2 regions of the Carnobacterium antarcticum genome follow, and region 1 is predicted to be linked to the other one. Evidence: predicted binding sites of a transcription regulator. Region 1 holds the regulator's gene; the other holds the start of a gene.
What was found. Region 1 encodes CtsR, which represses protease genes until heat stress. Its sites were predicted from a motif close to TTGGTCAAAAAAGGTCAAANA; they were not measured.

Region 1 (12,016 bases):
TAGTCGGTCCCAAGGGTTGGGCTGTTCGCCCATTAAAGCGGTACGCGAGCTGGGTTCAGAACGTCGTGAGACAGTTCGGTCCCTATCCGTCGCGGGCGCAGGAAATTTGAGAGGAGCTGTCCTTAGTACGAGAGGACCGGGATGGACACACCGCTGGTGTACCAGTTGTTCTGCCAAGAGCATCGCTGGGTAGCTATGTGTGGACGGGATAAACGCTGAAAGCATCTAAGCGTGAAGCCCCCCTCAAGATGAGATTTCCCATCACGTAAGTGAGTAAGACCCCTGAGAGATGATCAGGTAGATAGGTTGGAAGTGGAAGTACAGCGATGTATGGAGCGGACCAATACTAATCGGTCGAGGACTTAACCAATTTTTTAAACGGTGTCTTGGTTTCGACACGATGTTGCAAGAGAAAAACACTATCCAGTTTTGAGAGAACACCGTTCTCTTGATGAAAAAATGTGCGGTGGTGACGGCAAGAAGGTCACACCTGTTCCCATGCCGAACACAGCAGTTAAGCTTCTTAGCGCCGATGGTAGTGAAGGGTTTCCCTTTGTGAGAGTAGGACGCTGCCGCGCATTGATTCATTAAATTTAATTTATCCCATGGAGGTTTAGCTCAGCTGGGAGAGCATCTGCCTTACAAGCAGAGGGTCAGCGGTTCGATCCCGTTAACCTCCACCATGAGTCATTAGCTCAGTTGGTAGAGCATCTGACTTTTAATCAGAGGGTCGCAGGTTCGAATCCTGCATGACTCATAACTAAACATCTATGATGGATAGTTATGCTACGCTTAGCGGGTGTGGCGGAATTGGCAGACGCACTAGATTTAGGATCTAGCGTCGAGAGACGTGGGGGTTCAAGTCCCTTCACCCGCACCATTTATTCTTTTTACTGTATTAGCCGGCTTAGCTCAGTTGGTAGAGCATCTGATTTGTAATCAGAGGGTCGAGGGTTCAACTCCTTTAGCCGGCACCATTTGCGGAAGTAGTTCAGTGGTAGAACGCCACCTTGCCAAGGTGGAGGTCGCGGGTTCGAACCCCGTCTTCCGCTTACTAGACCAACTAGTAAGCAAGATTTGAAAAAATCATTGCTTGTTCTAAATGCCGGGGTGGCGGAACAGGTAGACGCACAGGACTTAAAATCCTGCGGTGAGTGATCACCGTGCCGGTTCGATTCCGGCCCTCGGCACCATTATTCAGCACCCATAGCTCAATTGGATAGAGTACCTGACTACGAATCAGGCGGTTAGAGGTTCGACTCCTCTTGGGTGCATTTTTCAAAACTAACATTGAAGAACATTACGGGAAGTAGCTCAGCTTGGTAGAGCACTTGGTTTGGGACCAAGGGGTCGCAGGTTCGAATCCTGTCTTCCCGATAAAAGAATAAAATACAAAAATAATCACTTATTTCATTAGTGGTTATTTTTTTATTTGGTTAGAATTAAATAGTTTTTAAGGCAAATGAGACTGTGTGGCTTTTCAAATGGCTTATTTTCTCGTATAATGAAAGTCAGGATTAGTCAAGGATTAGTCTGATTGGTTGACGCTGTTCTAGAGGAAAAAAGGAACGAGCGATTAAGTCTAGTGTTAAGACAAAAAGAAAAGGAGTGTTACTGAGAGAACACCGTTGCATTGTGTGGTAAAAATAGGTAATATACATACCATACATCTTCATTGTTTCAGTAACGAATAGCACATGAATAATCAAAATATGTCGGATATCATTGAAGCTTATTTGAAGAAAGTACTTGGAACGGATGAGCAAGTCGAAATTAGGCGTAGTGAAATGGCAAATCGATTTAATTGTGTTCCTTCTCAAATTAACTATGTCATCAACACACGTTTTACTGTTCAACAAGGTTATTTGGTTGAGAGCAAACGTGGCGGCGGCGGGTATATTCGAATTATAAAAGTAAAGTTGTTAGATGAAGCAGAAATGTTGGATATGCTGATTGATGTGGTTGGAGATAAGATTTCTCAAAGGAACGCTTTTTCAATCGTAGAAACGTTATACGAAGACAATATGATAGCTAAACGAGAAGCCGATTTAATGTTATCAGCGATGGAGAAATCGGTTTTATCTTTAGACTCAAAACTGGAACATGAATTACGGGCACGCATTTTAATAGCATTTTTAAACAATTTAAAATATGAACAGTCTTAAAAGACGGAGGTAATAAAATATGAATGAATTATTTTCAGAAAAAGCAAAAATGGTTCTAATGTTAGCACAGGAAGAAGCTAAAGGATTCCGTCATCATTCTGTCGGGACAGAGCACATCTTGTTGGGCCTTATGGTTGAACAAGATGGAATTGCGGGCCAAACACTTCGTCAATTTTCTGTAACGGAAAAAGACGTAAGAGAAGAAATAGAACATTTCACGGGTTATGGAACCATGAAATATGTTTCGAAAAACGCCGTCTTGCCTTATTCGCCTCGAGCTAAACAAGCAATCACATTAGCTACAGACGAAGCAAGACGAATGGGAGCTCCTTTAGTAGGAACGGAACATTTGCTATTAGGTCTATTAAGAGAAGAAGATATCTTATCGTCTAAAATTTTGACTAATTTAGATATTAGTTTGAACAAAACCCGTCAAATTCTTTTGAAAAAAATGGGGATCTCAGATGTGACAAATGGCAAAGGCAGACGTCCAAAGGCAGCTTCTAAACCCGTAGCAGGAACGCCGACACTTGATTCATTAGCAAGAGATTTAACGGCTAACGCTCGTGCTGGTAAAATGGATCCTATCGTTGGACGTAAGACAGAAATCCAACGCATTATTCAAATCTTAAGCCGTCGAACAAAAAACAATCCTGTCTTAATCGGAGAACCTGGTGTAGGTAAAACAGCCATTGCAGAAGGATTGGCTCAAAAAATCGTTACCGGTGAAGTGCCTCAAACGTTAGCCAATAAACGCTTGATGATGCTGGATATGGGTTCATTAGTTGCGGGCACTAAATACCGCGGCGAGTTTGAAGAACGCATGAAAAAAATTATCGATGAAATTTATCAAGATGGAGAAGTGATTCTTTTTATTGATGAATTGCATACGTTGATTGGTGCTGGCGGAGCTGAGGGAGCAATCGATGCTTCCAATATCCTGAAACCTGCTTTAGCACGGGGAGAGCTGCAAACGATTGGTGCGACTACTTTAGACGAATACCAAAAGTATATTGAAAAAGATGCAGCACTCGAACGTCGTTTTTCACCTATCCGTGTTGATCAACCGACTCCAGACGAAACAGAAGAAATATTGTTAGGTCTGCGTTCGCGTTATGAAGAACACCACAATGTTGAAATAACAGAAGAAGCGATTCATGCAGCTGTTCAATTGTCTTCGCGTTATATTACTTCTAGACAACTGCCCGATAAAGCTCTGGATTTGATCGACGAATCAGCAGCTAAAGTGCGTTTAGATGTCTCAGATAAACCCACTCTTTTAGCTGTTGCTATTACTGAATTGGATGAATTGGTCCAAGAAAAAGAAACCGCGATCCAATTGCAAGATTTTGAAAAAGCTGCCAAAGTTCGAGTGAAAGAAATGCGCCAACGGAAAAAAATTGAAGACTTGCTGCTCAAACAAGAAAAACAATCTACTGCTGCTTCTCAATTGCAAGTGACGGCGCTCGACATTGCTGAAGTAGTGTCGCTCTGGACTGGAATACCTGTCCAACAAATGGAGCAAAAAGAAACCGATCGATTATTGAGATTGGAAAAAGTGCTGCACAATCGTGTGATTGGTCAAGAAGAAGCTGTCAGTGCAGTCGCTAGAGCCATTAGACGTGCCAGAAGCGGGTTGAAAGATCCAAATCGCCCAATTGGGTCCTTTATGTTCTTAGGACCTACAGGAGTAGGTAAAACAGAGTTGGCTAAAACATTAGCAGATGCGATGTTTGGTAGTGAAGATGCCTTGATTCGTGTCGATATGTCTGAATTTATGGAAAAATACAGCACCAGCCGCTTGATTGGTTCTCCTCCAGGGTATGTAGGTTACGATGAAGGCGGACAATTAACTGAAAAAATTCGTCAAAAACCTTATTCAGTCATTTTATTTGATGAAGTTGAAAAGGCACATCCAGACGTTTTCAATATTCTTTTGCAAGTGTTGGATGATGGGCATTTAACGGATTCTAAAGGCCGTAAAGTGGATTTCAAAAACACCATTATGATCATGACTTCCAATCTTGGGGCAACAGCTTTACGAGATGAAAAGTCGGTTGGTTTTAGTGCTGTTGATGCTAGAAAAGATCATAAGACGATGGAAAAACGCATCAAAGAAGAATTGAAAAACACATTCAAACCAGAGTTTATTAACCGTTTGGATGAAATCATTGTCTTCCATTCACTTGAAAAACCTGAATTGAATAAAATCGTTAAGTTGATGGGACAAGTGATTGTCAAACGCTTGGAAGAAATGGACATTCATGTCAAAATTACTCAAGCTGCCATCGATGTTATCGCTAAAGCTGGTTTTGATCCTGAATACGGTGCACGTCCATTACGTCGTGCAATTCAAAAAGAAATTGAAGACCGCTTAAGCGAAGAATTGCTAAGCGGCAATGTAAAAATTGGTGATCATGTAACGATCGGGGCTGCTAAAGGCAAAATCCGTATCACTGTCAAAGGCGCTGAAACAAAAGAAAAAATTGCCCTTTCCGGAGATAAAGAAAAAGCTTGATTTAGTGAGTTTATCCAATAAATAATGATTAAAACGCCTAATGCAGTTCCATCGCATTAGGCGTTTTTGTTCGTGTTTTTTTCCAGTTTCTGCTATGATTGGTTCACAGATATAACTGAAAGGAATGTGAGTAGTATGAAAAATTCAACACGTAATTTACTTATTGGCTTAGGCACAACTGTGGCGGTGGGAGCATTCATTCTATCTTCATCCGATAAAACTATGGCGAAACTAGAAGCGTGCATCAACCGTAAAAAAGCTAAAACCTTTGTTAAAGATAAGTTGAAAGGCAACGAAAAAGCATTAGATGTTGTTGAAAAATTATCAGATGACGAAATAACTAATTTACTCAAAGTGGTTGATAAAGTCACTGATTTAAAAGGTCAAGTGGGCACGTATAGCAATCATTTGAAAGATGCAACAAGTGAATTCAAAGATATGCTGATGGACAAAAAAGACATGCTGGCAGATAAAAAAGATATGGTAGTCGATAAAACAGAAGATGTAGCTGGCGACATTAAAGATAAAATCAAAAAATAAAAGACAGCAAAAAACAGACCTGCGTATCAGGTCTGTTTTTTCTTACAACAGTAACAAATAACACAATAATAAGTCATTCATATCACGCAAAGACAAGCCGCTAAGTTCGTAAAAGCGGTCTATCCGGTATTGGAGTGTATTGCGGTGAACATACAAAGATTTGGCAGCTAAGCTGATATTCCCTTGACTATGCCACATAGCTAACACCAATTCTTTCCACTCTGGTTGGCCAATAAATTTTTTCTTCAACGCTTGCATCAACGGACTTTTTTCTAATGCTTCAGCTGTATAGTAATTTAAAGCAACAGTCGGCAGCGAAAAGAGTGCGGAGGTCTTGTTTTTCTGTTTGTTGAAAATGATTTGTTCTTCCATAATGATGCTGCGGAAATCCGAATTGAACGGCCAAAACTGTCCGATGTAACAAATCGTTTTGATTGAGAAGTCATCATCAAGGGTCTGAATGATAGCAGACAATTCTTCGACTGTTAATTTTCCAGCTGATTCGCTTTGGATCAACAAGCCAGCAGTCTCGTCAATAAAAAAAGCTTCATCAACGCTTTCAAACATACTTTTAAAAGCTTTAAGCCATGTTTTTTGGTCAAATTGCTGGTCTTTTTTTAAAAGGGCAAATTGAATCACACGGAAATCACCGGTTTTCTCTGGCAACTCATTTCGTTCTCCAAGTAAAAAAGCATACCAATCAGATTGTTTAGCGGCATGCTGGAGGGGAGCTTGCTCTGGTTTAAACATTAGCTGAAGCAAATCGAGTTCTCGGTTCGTTTTGGTAGCGGCATTGAATTGAATCCATTGGTCTTTAAAAGGAAACGAAACGGTTACATTTGTATTTTTAGGTTCATGAACTAATTGAGCTTCTGGATAGATTTGTTTAATTTGATCAAACTTCAAAAAATCACCTCTTTGAGATAGAGACTATTGATCTCTTCTAACTCCATTCTAACATTCTTTTTCAGATTTTGGGACAGTTTATGATATGATGGGACCAAGAAACGATGAAGGAATGAATGTATGTTAACGACAGAAGAAAAAGAATGTTTTATGCGTGAAGCAATTAAAGAAGCAAAGAAAGCTGGAGCTAAATTAGAAGTGCCGATTGGGGCTGTTGTGGTTTTAAATGGAGAAATTATTGGTCGGGGGCACAATCGGCGGGAAGAAAGCCATGATGCAACAACTCACGCTGAGATGTTGGCCATTCAAGAAGCTAATCAAACGGTAAAAAATTGGCGTTTAGAAGATGCTCAACTGTTCGTGACGCTTGAGCCTTGCCCCATGTGCAGTGGAGCAATGATTTTATCACGTGTCAAAGAATTGTATTACGGTGCTCCAGATCCTAAAGGAGGAACCGCGGGTACATTAATGAATTTATTAGCAGATGAACGCTTCAATCATCAAGTTGAAATTGAAAAAGCTATTTTAGAACAAGAATGCGGAGCGTTACTGACAGATTTTTTTAAAGCTTTGCGTCAACGTAAAAAAGCCGAAAAAGCTGCACGTAAAGCAGCAGCTTTGCAAGAATCGACAGATGGAACAGACAAGGAAAAAGAAGGGTAAACAGCCAGTTGAGGCCGTCTATCCTTCTTTTCATTTTTAACCCTGCATTAGCTCTTGGTCTTTTGCGATGGTCGCATCAACCCCTTTAATGACAGTTGAAATAAATTTTTCATCTTCTAAAGCAACAATGCCGGCGACTGTTGTGCCGCCTGGTGAACAAACTTGGTCAATCAAGTTCCAAGGAGATTGGTCGCTTTCTAAGATCATCTTGGCACTACCTAAGACAGCTTGTGCTGCAATTTTCGTAGCAAGGTCTTTTGGCATTCCATTTTTGACTGCTCCGCGAGCTAAAGAATCAATAAAGAGGAATGCATACGCAGGTGAGCTGCCGGCAATAGCAGTGAATGTGCTGAAGTCTTTTTCTTCCAATTCAACGGCTTCACCGATAGCTTTGAACATATCAAGAATAAAGGTGACCTGCTCAGCAGAAGCAGCAGCATTGCCGCACACCGCTGTCATTCCCTCGCCAATCATAGAATTGAGATTCGGCATTGCCCGGATAATCGGGTTTTTCGATTTTTCCCCAAGAAGATTTGCCAGCTGTTCAAGAGTCGTGCCGGCAGCAATCGATACGATCAATGGGTCATGTTGTTGGATCGTAGAACTTAGAGCCGGCAAGATAGCAGGAAGAGTGGTTGGTTTGGTAGCCAAAACGACCACATCAACTGATTTGATCAATTCTTCGTTAGAGGCACAGGCAATCGTATGCGTTTCAGCAGTAAAAGCGGCTAATTTATCACTGGTGCGATTTGTGACATAGATATCTTCACTTTTTGTATGTCCTTGTTGGATCATCCCTTTGATAATGGCACTGGCCATATTTCCTATTCCAATAAATCCTACTTTCATAACGAAACACTCCATTCTTTAGATACACTTAACTGATGTAGTTTTATTTTACCATAAAATAGAAAGCCGAAAGCTAGGCGTTCTTTTTCGGTAAATGCCCATGAATAAGTTCTACCCTATAAACCTTCCTCTTGTAACGACTGTTACAAGATGTTAGAATGAAGCTCGTGTTGCAAAAAAAGATGTAACGGTTGTTACGAATTATCTATCGAAATACGACAAAAAGGATGAGAACTGTGAAGTGGTTAATGATGAGCTATACTTTACCAAGCGAACCTTCGCGTTACCGTGTAGCTGCGTGGCGCAAGTTGAAGCGATATGGTGCGGTTAATTTACAACAATCTCTATGGATTTTACCAGATACAAATGAAGCTAATCGCGTATTGGAGAAATTATCTCAAGAAATTCAGGCTAATGGAGGCGAAAGCTTTTTAGTCAGCTCAGAATTTTTAGGAAAAGAACAGGAACAAGCGGTTATTGGACAGTTTAATCAAATGCGCGAAGAAGAGTACCTTGAATTGATTCGTGAATGTGAAAATTATTTACAAGAAGTCAGAAGAGAAATAAAAAACGAAAAATTTATTTTTGCTGAATTAGAAGAAGAAGAACATGAATTTGAAAAATTGGTTTCTTGGTATGAAAAAATTGTTTTGCGCGATCGTTTTACTGCTCCAAGTCAAAAAAAAGCCCATGAATTGGTCGAAAAAAGTCGGGAGATACTTGAGACGTTCAGTCAATTGGTCTTTATTCGGAATGAAAAATAAAGAAATATATAACAGTTAAAGGGGTCAATGATCATGCAAGAGCGTTATGAAGAACTGAAAAGAGCAGAAAAAGGGGCGATTTTAAGTATCGTCGTATACATTGTTTTGTCGGTAGCTAAAATTTTTATTGGAATGACCTATCAATCAGCAGCTTTAAAAGCAGATGGACTGAACAATATGACCGATGCCGTTTCTTCTGTAGCGGTGTTGATTGGTTTACGTTTAGCCAGAAGACCAGCGGATGACAACCATCCTTATGGGCACTGGAAAGCGGAGACGATTGCCAGCTTGGTAACTTCTTTTGTGATGCTTTTAGTAGGGATTCAAGTATTTTACTCTAGTTTTAGCCGAATTTTTGAAGGAGAGATCATAGCGCCGGATAAGATTGCGGGAATTACTGGGTTAGTTGCTGCATTTGTCATGTTAGGCGTTTATATTTATAATTTAAGATTAGCGCGAGGAATCAACAGCGAAGGATTGAAAGCTGTCGCAAAAGACAACCTCAGCGATGCTTTGACTAGTTTAGGCACTGCTGTAGCCATTTTTGGATCGATGTTGGGTTTTGTTTGGTTAGATGGGTTGATGGCTATTATCGTTGCGATCATTATATTAAAAACCGGTATCGAAATTTTTCGAGATAGTGCTTTTTCTCTTTCTGACGGATTTGATACTGAAAAATTGGAAGCTTATAAAACGAGTATCCTCGAATTGCCGAATGTTCTTTTCGTTGATTCGATCAAAGCACGTAAATATGGTGCCAATACCTATGTTGATGTAACGATTTTGGTCAAAGCGACGTTGACTGTTCACGAAGGGCATCAAATTACCGAAAATGTTGAACGTGTATTAAAAGACAACTATGGTGTGATCGACATTGATGTACACGTGGAACCAGCTTCGCCTACCGCAGAGAAAAAAACTCCTTAATTCCAACCGCAAAGAGAAGCAGCGATCCGTTGGAAAAAATCAGTTGAAATTTAGCACTAAGTTCGTTACGATTAAACTCGTGAATTAAGCAGCATTAAAAATGGACGGAAAAGAGGAATAGCCTATGGAAAGTACCCTTTATTTATTGATCAAGCACAATCGTTTAGAAAGTGAGCGCATTATTCTGCGGCCGGTTTCAATTGAGGATGCTGAAGATATGTACGAATACGCATCTGATGAAGAGACAACACGGTTTGTTTTTGACACCCATCAAAATTTAGAAGCGACAAAAAATGTGATTGCGGAATATTTCGCCAAAGATCCAATTGGAAAATACGCATTGGTATTGAAAGAAAACAATAAAATGGTTGGAACGATTGATTTGCGTGTTGATATGACACATAAAAAAGCGGAATTGGGCTATACCTTAAATAAAAAATTCTGGGGAAACGGGTATATAACCGAAGCAGCAAACTTGCTGCTGGAATTAGGGTTTAACATCATTGGGTTAGAACGCATCTACGCGATGTACGATTCTAAAAATAAAGCTTCCGGTAGAGTGATGGAACGTTTAGGCATGACCCGAGAAGGCGTCTTGCGCAAAAATCGATTGGTGAGAAACGAGTTTTCCGATGATGTCTGTTATTCCATTTTGAAAGAAGAGTACATGAAGTAAAAAGTATGTTGCTGCTTTGGAAAACTAAACAAGCCTTTTGCTTTAATCTCTCTGTTCTTTCATTTATGATCAGGATAGAGGAATAAAGGAAAGGAAGAGGATAATATGTTACAACATACGAGTAAGAAACTCTTGGTCGGATTAGTGACGGTAACATCCGCAACAGTCTTAGCAGCTTGTGGGGCAAACGAAACGACGCCGAATCCAGCACCGGAAGAGTCCGTTTCTTCATCAACTACTACGCCGGAAGTGAGCAGCGAGTCATCAGCAGATCAAGCGAGTGAGAGCAGTTCAGCTGTTTCTTCCGATGAATCTCAAAACACAAACGATGAGGCATCTTCTCAAGGAATCGAAAATCAAGACTACAAAGTCAGTTTAGAACAGGCTATTGATATTTATAATGAAACATATCCGGATACTACGATCAAATCCATTAGTTTTGATTTAGATGATGGCTACTATCAATATGAAGTTGAAGGGTTCAATCAAAGCGAAGAAATGGAACTGAATATCGATGCAATGTCTGGAGATATTTTAGAAAAAGAAAGAGAAACTGAAAACACTCAGAATAAGACAGAGCTTGATTTAACCAATCTGATATCGCCTCAAGAAGCAATGACTGCGGCGCTTAAGGAAATAGGCAGCGGCTACGTTGAAGAATGGGAATTGGAAACCAAACTTGAGAAAACTTATTATGAAGTAGAAGTAGAAAATATTGAAAATGGCGATCATGATGTTGATGTTTACGTTGATGCTAAAACAGGAGACATTATTGATAAAGACTGATTGTTTAAGAATGGTAGTGAAAAAGCAGCTGTTTTCCAGAAAAGTATTCTGGGAAATGGCTGTTTTTTTGTTGTTCTAAAAAAACGGGAAAAACAGGTCTGTTTTCATTAGATATCGAACGACCGATCGGTTTTTAATCAGAAAGTTCCCTTTTATCCCTTTTTATGCTTAATTCTTTTGACAAATAACGCCATTTGCGGTAAATTGGTTAGTGGACGAACTATGAAACTGGAAATATGAATTAATGTTCGTTTGTAAGCGGCGGTTGAAAGAGAAAACTGCAAAAATAAGATAAAAACGAAGAGAAAGAGGTTTTAAAGCCCATGAAAGTTTTTGATTATGAAGATATCCAATTGATTCCCAATAAAAGTATTGTCCAAAGCCGATCTGAATGTGACACTAGCGTAGTGTTCGGCAGCCGAACATTTAAATTGCCAGTTGTACCGGCGAATATGCAAACAGTAATGGATGAAAGTTTAGCTATCTGGTTTGCAGAGAATGATTACTTCTATGTGATGCACCGTTTCGAAGAAGAAAAACGGAAGCCGTTTATTGAAGATATGCACAAAAGAGGCTTATATGCCTCGATCAGTGTCGGCGTTAAAGCGGATGAATACACTTTTATCAAAGAATTAGCTGAAAAAAGCCTTATACCGGAATACATTACGATCGATATCGCTCATGGACATTCCAACCAAGTGATTGAGATGATTCGTCACATAAAAACACACTTACCGGAAACATTCTTAATAGCTGGAAACGTTGGAACACCTGAAGCCGTTCGTGAATTAGAAAATGCCGGTGCCGATGCAACAAAAGTGGGAATCGGACCTGGAAAAGTTTGTATCACAAAATTGAAAACAGGTTTTGGAACGGGCGGCTGGCAATTGGCTGCGCTTCGCTGGTGTTCAAAAGCGGCTCGGAAACCGATTATTGCTGATGGCGGTATCCGCGACCATGGAGACATTGCTAAATCCATTCGTTTTGGTGCATCAATGGTCATGATGGGTTCGATTTTCTCAGGACATGAACAATCGCCAGGAGAAACGCTTGAAATTGATGGGAAAACGTTTAAAGAATACTATGGCAGTGCCTCAGAATTTCAAAAAGGCGAGCGGAAAAATGTTGAAGGCAAAAAAATCATGGTAGAACACAAAGGCGATATCTCAGAGACGTTACTAGAAATAAAACAAGACTTACAGTCTTCTATTTCATACGCTGG
Region 2 (12,016 bases), 940 kb from region 1:
CAGAAGAATGCTGATTTAGGATTAAAAAGAAGCAAAACTACTTTACACCCTATTCTGAATGTGTTAAACTATTTTGGTGAGTGGGTAAAGCCCACTGAAATAACGATATTCCGCTGTGTCCGAATGGAGATGCATGAATGTTTGTTGGAAGGAGAAAAAACCATGAATTTAATCGAATCAATTACTAACGAACAATTGCGCGAAGATATCCCAGCTTTCCGTCCAGGAGATACTGTTCGTGTTCACGCAAAAATCGTTGAGGGTACAAGAGAACGTATCCAATTATTTGAAGGCGTTGTAATCAAACGTCGTGGTGCTGGAATTAGCGAAACTTATACAGTTCGTAAAATTTCTAATGGCGTAGGTGTTGAACGTACTTTCCCATTACACACTCCACGTGTAGCTCAAATTGAAGTTGTACGCTTTGGTAAAGTCCGTCGTGCTAAATTGTATTACTTACGTGCTTTACACGGTAAAGCAGCTCGTATCAAAGAAGTTAGAAGATAATCATTTTTTGACTATCTATCTAAGCACAAAAGAAAAAGTCCTTGTCTATCAAGGGCTTTTTCTTTTTGTACTTTTTTCTAAACCTATCATACTTGACCACTTTACCTTAGATTGCTCTAGGTCGTTTAGAGAGGTAAAAAGTTAAAGTAAAAAAGCTGACAAAACGTTTAAATAGTTTTTTAGACAATCGTCTCTATAGTTAATAGCTGTTCTATTAACTATAGAAGATGTGACAACACTACATGAAACTGCTAGAATATGTTGGAGCGAAACTCTTCAACTTGTCTCATGTTTTGCTCTGTTGTTCAACATTAGACGAAGTTAAAAAAGATAGATAGTAAAGGAGCTATGAAAATGTTAGATAAAAAAATACCCTATGTTGAAATTTGGATGAAACGATCAGCTGGTTTGCCCATAAGAGAAAAAAAGCTGCCAGAAGAGTTTAAAATTACTACTTATCAATTGGAGGATGAAAAAGCTTGGGCTGAAATTGAATGTTCAGTTTTAGAGTTTGAGGAGATAAAGGATGCACTTGCATACTTTGATAAGTCTTTTGCCCCTTATCCAGAAGAATTAAAAAAAAGAATGCTGTTTATCGAAACAGAAGATGGAGAAAAAGTCGCTACTTGTAGTGCTTGGTGGAAAGAGGTCGCCGGAAAGAAAGTTCCAATCCTTCATTGGTTAGCAGTTAAACCAGAGTTTCAAGGGCATGGTTTAGCTACCGTTTTAGTAAGTGAAGTGACCAAATTATTACAAAAATACGGTGAAAATCAACCGATTTATCTACATACTCAAACATGGAGCCACGCAGCGATTGGCTTATACGAATCGTTTGGCTATCAACTGGTGAAAGAAAATATAGATGGATCTGTTAATCCAAATTATCTGCAAGCTATGATGATTTTAGAACGTTTAAAGAAGTGAACTTATTCAAAAGTTAGTGAAATTAAACATTAATGATACGCTGTTTTTTATACAAAACGACTCTTCAAAAACTGGTTCTTTGTCAAATTGTGTTTGCTTGTAGAAGCCCTTTGGTCTCCAAATTTTCAAGCCTCAAACGTGCGCCGTTCTTTAGGGATCAATTACGCGTGTCTGTCGCCAATGAAAGAAGTTCGGAAATTGATAGTCGATAACTAATTGCTCCTTTTCTATGTTGATGAAAATTTTCAGCAGGTTAATGTTGTTTTAGGTCACAACCGGTTAAAAAGTGAAAACTCTTTGAGAAGCTTGTATTTCATAGAATGAATACGTTATACTTAAGATGAAAATGGGATTAGAAAAAACGAAGTGAGGTATTCAAGTGACGAAAATTACAGAGCAATTTGAAGCGATATTAAGAGAGAAACAGATACCATTGGCTAAAAGACAAATTGACAATGGTCAAATTTTATACAATGGAAAGTTCCAAATCACTAAACAACATGCTTTGCCATTTGGAATCGTGTTTGATAAAGAAGAGGGAATCAGCGATTATCAAATCGTTTATCATAATTTGGCTTTTGTAACCAATTTTGATAAAAAAGCAGCTGTTTTGGAACTGTTGAATGAATTAAATGAAATGAAATCAGGGTATTACCGAATTTGTCTGGGAGCAGATGGAGAAGTTTATATGCGCTTGCTTAGCAGAACATCTAACGACGTGGTCCCGCTTTATGAGATGCTGGTAACGGGTTCGACTATTGCAAAAGCTGTTATGCCGCTTATTGAAGCAGCAGCAGGTATCTCTAAACCAGAGTAAATAAATTGGGTTATGCAAAGGAGAGAAATACGATGCCCCAATCTAAAAGTTTGTTTCATGCTGAAATGGTTAATGAACATGGAGTAGATGGAGTAGCTTATGTGAAAAACGGCGGCTTAGAAGTGACTGTATCTAGTCCAATTACTGAGGCTGCAGGCACAAATCCAGAGGAATTATTAGGGTTGTCTCTAAGTACGTGTTTAAATGCGACCATCCAATCCTTATTAAAAGCTAGAGGAAAAAACAATCAAAGCCGTGTAGAAGTTCAAGTTGATTTTATGCGAGAATCTTCTGGAATTGGTTTTTTCTTTGAAGTAGTAGGGTTAGCCCAAATAAAGGGGATGGCTCTTGAAGAAGCTGATAAACTAGTGAAAGAAGCTGAAAAACGGTGTCCTGTTTCTAAGTTATTAGCTGGAAGTCAAACGGTCACCATTAAAACAGTTGAAGCAGCTAAAGAGTAACATGCAAATAAAAAAAGAAACTTTGGCACTTAAAAGCGGTGTGCAAAGTTTCTTTTTTACGTTCATTAACGATAATTAGTAAATTGTAAAGCAATCGGAAGACTTGTTTCTCTTAGAAGAGCGATAACTTTTTGCAGATCATCTCTATTTTTTCCTGTGACACGTATTTGGTCATCTTGGATTTGGGTTTTAACTTTACTGCCGGATTGTTTGATCAATTGTGTAATCGTCTTAGCATGTTCTTTATTAATACCATTCATCAAATCAGCGGTTTGTCGAACATTTCCTCCGAATGCCGTCTCGACTTTTCCAAAATGTAAATTTTTTGAAGAAACGTCTCGTTTGATCAATTTATTCGTTAAGACATCTTTGACTTGTTCTAACTTAAATTCACTTTCTGAAACGATGATCACCTGTTCTTTTTCTGAACTGATTTCACTGATAGATCCTTTAAAATCGAAACGATTATCAATTTCTTTTTTAGTCATTTGAATAGCATTTTTAACTTCTTCCACATTTGTTTCAGAAACAATATCAAAACTAGCTTCTTTTGCCATTTTTTTCCCTCCGTATTCAGTTGATGGTTTAAATCTACTAATAGTGTACCATATTGGGAAAAGAGGCTAAAGGAAACGATTGCAGATTAAAGCTTTTTAATGCAACCGGATTCTTCTTTATTTATGCTGAGAAGCTTGCTATTCTAAAAGAGCACGAAAAAGGAGAACTGAAATGATAAAATTAAAAACACCGAACTTTTGGCTGGAACAAGCAAAAAAAATCTTTTTCGTTTTATTTGCCTCTATTACAAATGCCATTGCTTTAAATAATTTTTTAATACCTTCCAGTATTTACGCACCTGGCGTAAATGGGATTTCGCAATTATTGGCACATTTAACAACTGAATGGTTTCACTTAACGGTTGATACGGGTATTTTTATTTTACTCATCAATATCCCCATTGCTTTGTTAGGGTGGTTTAAAATCGGAAAAGATTTTACATTGTATAGTTTTCTAACCTCCCTGATGGTTTCTTTTTTCACGATTGTATTGCCTATCAGCCCGTTGACCACTGATCCTATTATGAATGCTCTATTTGGAGGCGTTATTGGCGGGGCAGGAATTGGGTTTGCATTAAAATACGGTTTTTCAACAGGCGGGATAGATATCATTTCGATGGTTTTGGCAAAAACAACGGGAAGATCAGTCGGTAGCTTATTGTTAGCCATTAACTGTTTGATTGTTATAGCAGCTGGGTTTCTAAATGGATGGCAATATGCTATGTACACGCTGCTTTCTATTTATGTAATGACCAGAGTGGTAGATATGGTCCATACGAGTCACCAGAAAGTTACTGCGATGATCGTGACTAATGATCCGGATGCTCTTATAAAAGCCATTCATGCAAAGCTGATACGAGGAATAACGGTTATTCCTGCAACAGGCGGGTATACAGGAATAGACCGATCAGTATTAATGATCGTAATCAGCAATTATGAAATGTATGAATTGGAACAAGCAGTTAAGGAAGCGGATGCAGCAGCATTTGTTAACTTTATGGGAACGAATAAAGTTCTAGGCGAATTTTTAAGTTCAGATCAACAAAAAGCTAGAAGGGACAATTCATAAAACGAACAGAAAAAAGCTTTGAACGATGTTTCAAACGTTCAAAGCTTTTTTGTTTAGATTAAACCAAGATAATCTTCTAGATAATGGGCTAAACCATCTTCTGCATTGGTTTTTTCAGTAATATCATTGGCAATATCTTTAAGAGCTTCGATTCCGTTTTGCATTACAACGCCATGACCAGCGTATTGAATCATCTCGTAATCGTTGTCTTCATCACCAAAAGCGACAATGTCTTGTTGCTTGATTCCATAGACGCTTGCGATCCGTTCAACGCCCATTGCTTTTTGAACTCCAGCAGCCACAACTTCTAAACAAGGCGATTGTCCGCCCCAAGTTCTTACTTCTACTAAATCTCCGTAGCGTTGGATAATTTTATTCGTGATGAATGCTTGATTTTCTTTTGCAGTGAAGACACAGACGGAAGTAGGGTCTTCTTTTAAATTAGCAGCAGAAAGTTTTAGAGTCTCTTTTTGGCCGTTCGGGAAAAAATCGGGATAAGGCAGATAGTTTTCATCCGCATAAACGGTGTTTTGAAGTTCGGCAGCAATTAACTGAATATCGAATTCTTTTTTCAAATCTAACATACTGAGAGCGATATCGCGATCCAATGTTTTATGGTACTGAGCAGACCATTGGGCTTCATTAGGTAAATGACATAAAGCGCCGTTAAAGTTGACCATTGGTGTATCCATTTCGAGTTGCGTGTAATAATGTTTGCTGCTGCGGTAAGGTCTGCCTGTAGCAATCGAAATGATGTGGCCGGCTTGTTTAGCCTTTTGAAAAACGGCTTGTGTTTTTAGCGTGATGTTTGATTGAGGGTTCAGTGTGGTCCCATCTAAATCAATGGCGATTAATTTTCTGTTCATGAGGGCCTCCATTTAGCACTTTTTATTTTTTTGAATGACTATTTTTTTATGTTAAACTAAAATAGTAAAGACTATATATTTATTTTACCATAAAGTTCGGAGCAATAGATAAATAATGAAATGAGGAAAACAGATGATCTCAATTAAATCGGTTACGGTAGCTGGATTGCCTTTGCTAGAAGTCGCACCTTTAGGAAAAGAAACAGATGAATTGCCTACAGTGGTTTTTTACCATGGCTGGACCAATCACAAAGAAAGTTCATTGGTCAATGGGTACGAACTTGCTAAAAGAGGGTTTCGCGCGCTTTTGCCAGAAGCCCATCTTCATGGGGAACGCAGTGCTGGCGAATTATTAGAAAAAGACAGCCCCGAGTTTTGGGATGTGATTGCACACAGTTTAGCAGAATTGCCCGTATTAAAAGATCATTATATCCAAATGGGGTTATCTGATCCAAACCGTTTTGGTGTAAGCGGACTTTCGATGGGAGGAATTACAACCTGTGCAGCTTTAACTCAATTTCCTTGGATTAAAGCCGCTGTGGTTTTAATGGGCAGTCCTTCACCCGTTTCGTTTTCAAAATGGTTGTTGTCTTCTAAATGGGTCGAAGGGATGAATGTTCCATTCAATGAAGCTGACTATGCAAAAGAATTAGCGGCACTTCAACCGATTTCATTAGATGCTCAACCAGAAGCGATTGCTGGTCGTCCGGTTCACTTCTGGCATGGTACAAAGGATGATTTAGTACCTTATCAACCCACTTTTGATTTTTATCAGTCCATTAAAGATCAACCTCATGCCGAGAATGTCAGTTTTACAACCACAGTTGGAGCGGGTCATAAAGTCCCTTATTTGACGTCTGTAGAAATGGCTGAGTTCTTTTTGAAACATTTATAATTTTTTCACAATATCTCTTTGATGTTATTTACTTTCCGTATAAGAACAAGTAAACTGAATAGTGAATACAGGAGGGGCTTAGCCAGATGGAGAATAAAAATAAACTTTGGAATACAGAAAAAGCAGCTGAAATTCATGAGCGTATTAGTGCAGCTTTGGAAAAAGTTATTGACCCTGAATTGGGAATCGATATTGTTAATTTAGGACTCGTTTATCATGTTTACCTATATGAAACAGGTCTTTGTGTGGTAGAAATGACGCTTACTACCATGGGGTGTCCGCTTGCCGATGTGATCACCAATGATATTATAGAAGCTCTAAAAGTTATTCCTGAAGTGAGGGCTTCAGAAGTAAAACTGGTTTGGTATCCTGCTTGGGATACTTCAAAAATGAGCCGTTATGCTCGTATTGCGCTAGGAATTCGTTGATGAAAAAAGAACTGTTTTGCATTCAGAAGTGAAGGCAAAACAGTTCTTTAAATTTGCCCATAAGATATAAACTGATCAACTAAGTTTCTGTACAGCTAAGCCCTCAAAATTGACACTTGTTTTTCTGGTCTTTAAAGTAATAACTATACTAGAAGGATAAGAGGGGGGATGAATTGTGAAGGTCTTTTGATTGGTGAAGTTTATTCTGAAAACCTCGGAGACGGCATCATTTGTGAAACGGTCGCTAGTTTGATTCGTAAAGAGTATCCCAACTGTACACTTGTGATGGGAGATATCTCAGGAAAAAAAGGGTATGAAGACAATCAAAACACGAAAAAATCGCATGCTAAACTGTTTAATTTTAACCGGCATTTTCACTCAGCAATTGAATATCCGCTTTATCTTCTGCTCAACAGCAGTAAAGGTAAAAAGACGTTTATTCAAGATATTTGTGATGATGATTATGATATTGCTGTATTTGCAGGCGGGCAGTTGCTATTCAATCATTTTATCATTCCTATTTCAAGGTATGTCAGAGCTTTAAGTGAAAAAGGAGTGCCAGTGGTTTTTCACTCTTGCGGATTAGGAAAAATCAAAGGGCGTCAATTAAAAGAGTTGTTAAAAAAGACATTATTAAAAGAAAATGTTATCTCAGTATCTCTGAGAGATAATTTAGAAACTTTTCAAAAAGAGATTATGAGTAATGATGAAATAGAAGTTCAACAAACTTACGATACAGCATTATGGTGCAGTGAAGAGTATGGAGTCAGAAAAGAACCAAGTGAACGAATTGGGTTGGGTGTGATGCACCTAGCTGGGCGTAAAAAACAAATGATAAAGTTCTGGTTAAACGTGGTAGCGGAATTAGATAAACAGGATTTGAAATGGCAGTTGTTTTGTAACGGCGATCCAGCAGATGAAGAATTAGCGAAAGAGATCGCTTCGTCTTATAACCGCTCGCATCCCCAAGGCAAATCAGATTTAGCAGCTCCGCGTCCGATGACAGGCGAGGATCTGGTTCGACAAATTGCTGGTTATCATTCCATTTTGTCTTTTAGATTGCACAGTCATATTGTGGCTTGTTCTCTCGGCATTCCAAGTTTAGCTGTTGGTTGGGACAAAAAAGTAAAATATTTTTTTCAAGCTATTGGACAGCCAGAACGTGTTTTTACTCATGAAGATCCTGTCTCAGAAATCGTTAAAAAGCTGGAGCAGTTAAACGGAGAAAAATACGACCTCAAAAAAATCCAGTTGCAGAAACAAGCTGTTTTGGATCAGTTGTACGATAGTATCGAAAATGCATTAACTCATCAGGTCAGAGACTCTTTTTCCGAAAAAGAGCAAAAGAAAAGTATCTGTTGAAAACTATCCAGCATTCTTTCTCGCTAAGTTTCATGAGAAAGGGTGCTGTTTTTTTGAAAAAGATAATAAAATTTGACTGGAAAATTTAAAGGGGTAAAGTAAACAGTGACCCCACTGTTTTATTAAAAATGCAGGTATGTTATTGACCAATACTGACCAAATAGATATAATAAGTTCAAGAATAAAAAGAAAAAGGGAGGAATGTATGTTGGATATTGAAAAATTAACTTCCACTATGCAGCAAGCTTTAGGCGATGCACAGAAAATAGCTGTTACAAGGCGCCATCAAGAGATAGACATTTTGCATTTGTGGAAAATATTTATGACACCGGGTCATTTTGCACGTAATTTTTATCAAAATAGCGGCGTCGACGTTACTAAATTCGAACAGCTTATTGATGAAGAACTCGATCGCTTGCCAGTTGTTGAAGGCAATACAGTTAGTTATGGCCAAACTATGAGCCAAAATCTATTTCGTTTGTTATCTGAAGCCGATCAGTTGCGAGAATCTTTCCAAGATGACTATTTAGCAACAGAAATGGTTCTGTTAGCTTTAATGAAACTAAAAAACCATGTTTTAACAAACTACTTGGATTCACAAGGAATAAAAGAAAAACAATTAAGGACGGAAATCGAACAATTGCGAGGAGGAGAGCGTGTGACGTCACAAAACCAAGAAGAAGGCTATCAAGCCCTAGAAAAATATGGCACAGACCTTGTGCAAGCCGTTAAAAGCGGAAAGCAAGATCCTGTCATTGGACGGGACGAAGAAATCCGCGATGTGATTCGTATCTTGTCGCGTAAAACAAAAAATAACCCTATTTTAATTGGTGAACCTGGAGTTGGTAAGACAGCCATCGTGGAAGGGCTAGCTCAACGAATCGTCCGAAAAGATGTCCCTGAAAACCTGAAAGACAAAACAATATTTTCTTTAGATATGGGAGCGTTGATTGCTGGAGCTAAATTTCGTGGCGAATTTGAAGAACGTTTAAAAGCTGTTTTAAAAGAAGTGAAAAAAAGCGAAGGGAAAATCATCTTGTTTATTGATGAAATCCATACTATCGTCGGCGCTGGAAAAACAGAAGGCAGCATGGATGCTGGAAACTTATTGAAACCGATGTTGGCTCGTGGTGAGTTGCATTGTATCGGTGCAACCACATTAGATGAATACCAACAATATATGGAAAAAGACAAGGCATTGGAACGCCGTTTTCAACGAGTGCAAGTCAATGAACCTTCAGTTGAAGATACCATCAGTATTTTGAGAGGATTGAAAGAACGGTTTGAAATCCACCACAGTGTGAACATCCATGATAATGCGTTGGTCGCAGCAGCTACTCTTTCTGATCGTTATATTACTGATCGGTATTTACCAGACAAAGCCATTGATTTGGTGGATGAAGCTTGTGCAACGATTCGAGTTGAAATGAATTCAATGCCGACTGAGTTAGATCAAGTAACACGACGGTTAATGCAGTTAGAAATTGAAGAAGCAGCTTTGAAAAAAGAAAAAGACGATGCAAGCAAACGAAGATTAGAGTTGTTGCGTGAAGAATTAGCTGATTTACGTGAAGAAACCAATTTATTAAAAATGAAATGGGAAACAGAAAAAGAAGAAGTTTCAAAATTGCGGGACAAACGTGCTGAGATTGAACAAGCTCGGCGTGAATTAGAAGATGCTGAAAGCAATTACGATTTGGAGCGAGCAGCAGTCTTGCGGCATGGACAAATACCAGCCTTGGAAAAAGAATTAAAAGAATTAGAAGCAGAACAGAATGAAGAACAATCCAGTTCTCAACGTTTAGTTCAAGAATCGGTTACTGAAAATGAAATTGCAGTTGTTGTTGGCCGGGTAACGGGAATACCAGTAACACGCTTAGTAAAAGGCGAACGCGAAAAATTGCTGCATTTAGCAGATACGTTACATGAACGGGTCATTGGACAAGATGAGGCTGTCGAAAGTGTCACAGATGCTGTTATTCGAGCACGAGCAGGTCTTCAAGATCCTAATCGGCCGTTGGGTTCGTTCTTATTTTTAGGGCCTACTGGAGTAGGAAAGACAGAATTAGCTAAAGCTTTAGCAGAAAATTTGTTTGACTCTCAAGACCGTATGGTACGCATCGATATGAGCGAATACATGGAAAAACATGCCGTTTCACGTTTAGTAGGGGCTCCTCCAGGTTACGTAGGTTATGAAGAAGGCGGACAATTGACAGAAGCCATTCGGCGCAATCCGTATAGTATTATTTTGCTGGATGAAATAGAAAAAGCTCATCCAGATGTTTTTAATATTTTATTGCAAGTGCTAGATGATGGACGGTTAACCGATGGTAAAGGCCGCATAGTTGATTTTAAAAATACGGTTTTAATTATGACGAGCAATATCGGCTCTTCTGTTTTGTTAGAAGGTACGGATGCAAATGGCCAAATCGATGAAGCTTCCAAAGAAGAAGTAATGGCTTTATTGAGTGCCCATTTTAAACCGGAATTTTTAAACCGAATCGATGACACGGTTCTCTTTGCTCCATTGACGATCGAAGTAGTGAAGAAAATTATTCTTAAATTGACGAATGATTTAGCAGAACGCTTGGAAGATCAAGAGATTGAGTTGTCCATTTCAGAAGAAGCTCAAAGATGGATCGCTGAAAATGCTTATGATCCAATCTATGGCGCACGTCCGTTAAAACGGTATTTAACAAAAGCTATTGAAACACCCTTAGCAAAAGAGATCATTGCTGGGAAAGTGTTGCCAAAATCCAAAGTGACCATTACGTTAGAACAAGACCACTTAGCTTTTGCACACCAACCGCTTGATGAAACCATTGATTAAAATTAAAAAATAAAAACAAAAAAAGCATCCGCAATTCAGGATGCTTTTTTTTCTTACGGCTATTCGTGAGCCGAAGTTGTGTGAACGGTTTTTGGAATAGCTTGGCCGATCAGCATGATCAAAATCGCTGAAACAAGTCCAATTAATGTAGCTGTCATAAAATCATATGAACCACCAGTTAACGAACTTCCAATGTAATTTACTGCTTGTCCGATGCAAAATCCCCAAAACAAAGTAATAATATATTTCATTTTTAAACACCCCTTCTTCCACATGTTAATTTTATCACTTAAAAAAAGATTGTAAAGCTTTAACCTTGGTTTTTCTCATTTAAAGAGTTTGCGAAACGTTCTACAGTAAGGGTATAATAGAAACGATGGAACCAGAATGGAGTGACGAAAATGTCATTTGTACATTTACAAGTTATTAGTGCCTATAGTTTATTAAAAAGTACGATTTCGATTGAAAAACTCGTTATAACCGCTAAGGAGCGTGGCTATCAAGCTATAGCGTTGACAGACCATAATGTCTTATATGGCGCCATCGATTTTTATAAAGCCTGTAAAAAACATGGAATCAAACCCATTATCGGCTTAGCACTAGAAATCAACGGTGTAGTAGATACTCAGAAAAATTATTCGCTTATTTTATTAGCTAAAAATGCAGCAGGTTACAGGAGTTTGATGGAACTGTCCAGTCAAAAAATGTTATTGGACAGAAATGAGATGCTGGATGGAAGCATATTAAAAGAGCACAGTAAAGAATTGATTGCTATTACGCCTGGAATAACCGGCGAAGCAGAATATTTTTTAATGAACCAAGAAAATACAAAAGCGAAAGACGTTATCGAACAGTACCGAGCGATTTTTCCTGAGCAGCAATTTTATGTAGGGGTTCAATTGCACGATTCTTTAAAAACCATCCAAACAGAGTTGGTGGCATTGGCGCAACAGACCGCTGTTCAAACTGTAGCTTTGGACGATGTGCGGTATTTGAATTCAGCTGATGACTTCAGTACGAAAGTATTAAGAGCTATTGACTCTGGTGAAAAGATCGATTTAGAGGGTCAAATAATGGAAGGCCCTTATGCTTTGCCTGAAAAGGTTCAAATAGTGAGCGATTTTGAAGCCGCTGGTTTACAAGAAGCTGTCAACCAAACGGAAAAGATTGCTGAACTCATTGACGTTGAAATTGAATTGCAACAACATTTACTGCCAAAGTATCCTTTACCGGAACAAATTCAGACGGCTGCGTATTTGCGTGACCGCTGTACGGAAGGCTTAGGGGAACGAGTTCCAAA

Region 2: a site for CtsR is predicted at 8,026-8,046, ahead of clpB (ATP-dependent chaperone ClpB). Genes of this name have one in related genera too.

What each region holds. Positions count from the first base shown of each region.
Region 1 covers NZ_CP010796.1:1,968,000-1,980,015, forward strand. Annotated here, with positions in the region: rRNA gene NY10_RS09235 (23S ribosomal RNA) at 1-370, shown strand, start outside; rRNA gene rrf (5S ribosomal RNA) at 463-578, shown strand; tRNA gene NY10_RS09245 (tRNA-Val) at 608-683, shown strand; tRNA gene NY10_RS09250 (tRNA-Lys) at 685-757, shown strand; tRNA gene NY10_RS09255 (tRNA-Leu) at 796-880, shown strand; tRNA gene NY10_RS09260 (tRNA-Thr) at 902-977, shown strand; tRNA gene NY10_RS09265 (tRNA-Gly) at 981-1,052, shown strand; tRNA gene NY10_RS09270 (tRNA-Leu) at 1,105-1,193, shown strand; tRNA gene NY10_RS09275 (tRNA-Arg) at 1,201-1,274, shown strand; tRNA gene NY10_RS09280 (tRNA-Pro) at 1,304-1,377, shown strand; gene NY10_RS09285 (CtsR family transcriptional regulator) at 1,698-2,165, shown strand; gene NY10_RS09290 (ATP-dependent Clp protease ATP-binding subunit) at 2,185-4,683, shown strand; gene NY10_RS09295 (hypothetical protein) at 4,819-5,223, shown strand; gene NY10_RS09300 (helix-turn-helix domain-containing protein) at 5,266-6,129, opposite strand; gene tadA (tRNA adenosine(34) deaminase TadA) at 6,250-6,792, shown strand; gene proC (pyrroline-5-carboxylate reductase) at 6,829-7,641, opposite strand; gene NY10_RS09315 (Chromate resistance protein ChrB) at 7,878-8,405, shown strand; gene NY10_RS09320 (cation diffusion facilitator family transporter) at 8,436-9,332, shown strand; gene NY10_RS09325 (GNAT family N-acetyltransferase) at 9,457-10,008, shown strand; gene NY10_RS09330 (PepSY domain-containing protein) at 10,114-10,794, shown strand; gene guaC (GMP reductase) at 11,118-12,016, shown strand, end outside.
Region 2 covers NZ_CP010796.1:306,878-318,893, forward strand. Annotated here, with positions in the region: gene trmD (tRNA (guanosine(37)-N1)-methyltransferase TrmD) at 1-14, shown strand, start outside; gene rplS (50S ribosomal protein L19) at 163-507, shown strand; gene NY10_RS01625 (GNAT family N-acetyltransferase) at 862-1,431, shown strand; gene NY10_RS01630 (hypothetical protein) at 1,811-2,248, shown strand; gene NY10_RS01635 (OsmC family protein) at 2,281-2,709, shown strand; gene NY10_RS01640 (YajQ family cyclic di-GMP-binding protein) at 2,775-3,266, opposite strand; gene NY10_RS01645 (YitT family protein) at 3,439-4,335, shown strand; gene NY10_RS01650 (Cof-type HAD-IIB family hydrolase) at 4,389-5,201, opposite strand; gene NY10_RS01655 (prolyl oligopeptidase family serine peptidase) at 5,335-6,096, shown strand; gene NY10_RS01660 (metal-sulfur cluster assembly factor) at 6,183-6,524, shown strand; gene NY10_RS01665 (polysaccharide pyruvyl transferase family protein) at 6,693-7,886, shown strand; gene clpB (ATP-dependent chaperone ClpB) at 8,095-10,716, shown strand; gene NY10_RS01675 (YjzD family protein) at 10,776-10,967, opposite strand; gene dnaE (DNA polymerase III subunit alpha) at 11,118-12,016, shown strand, end outside.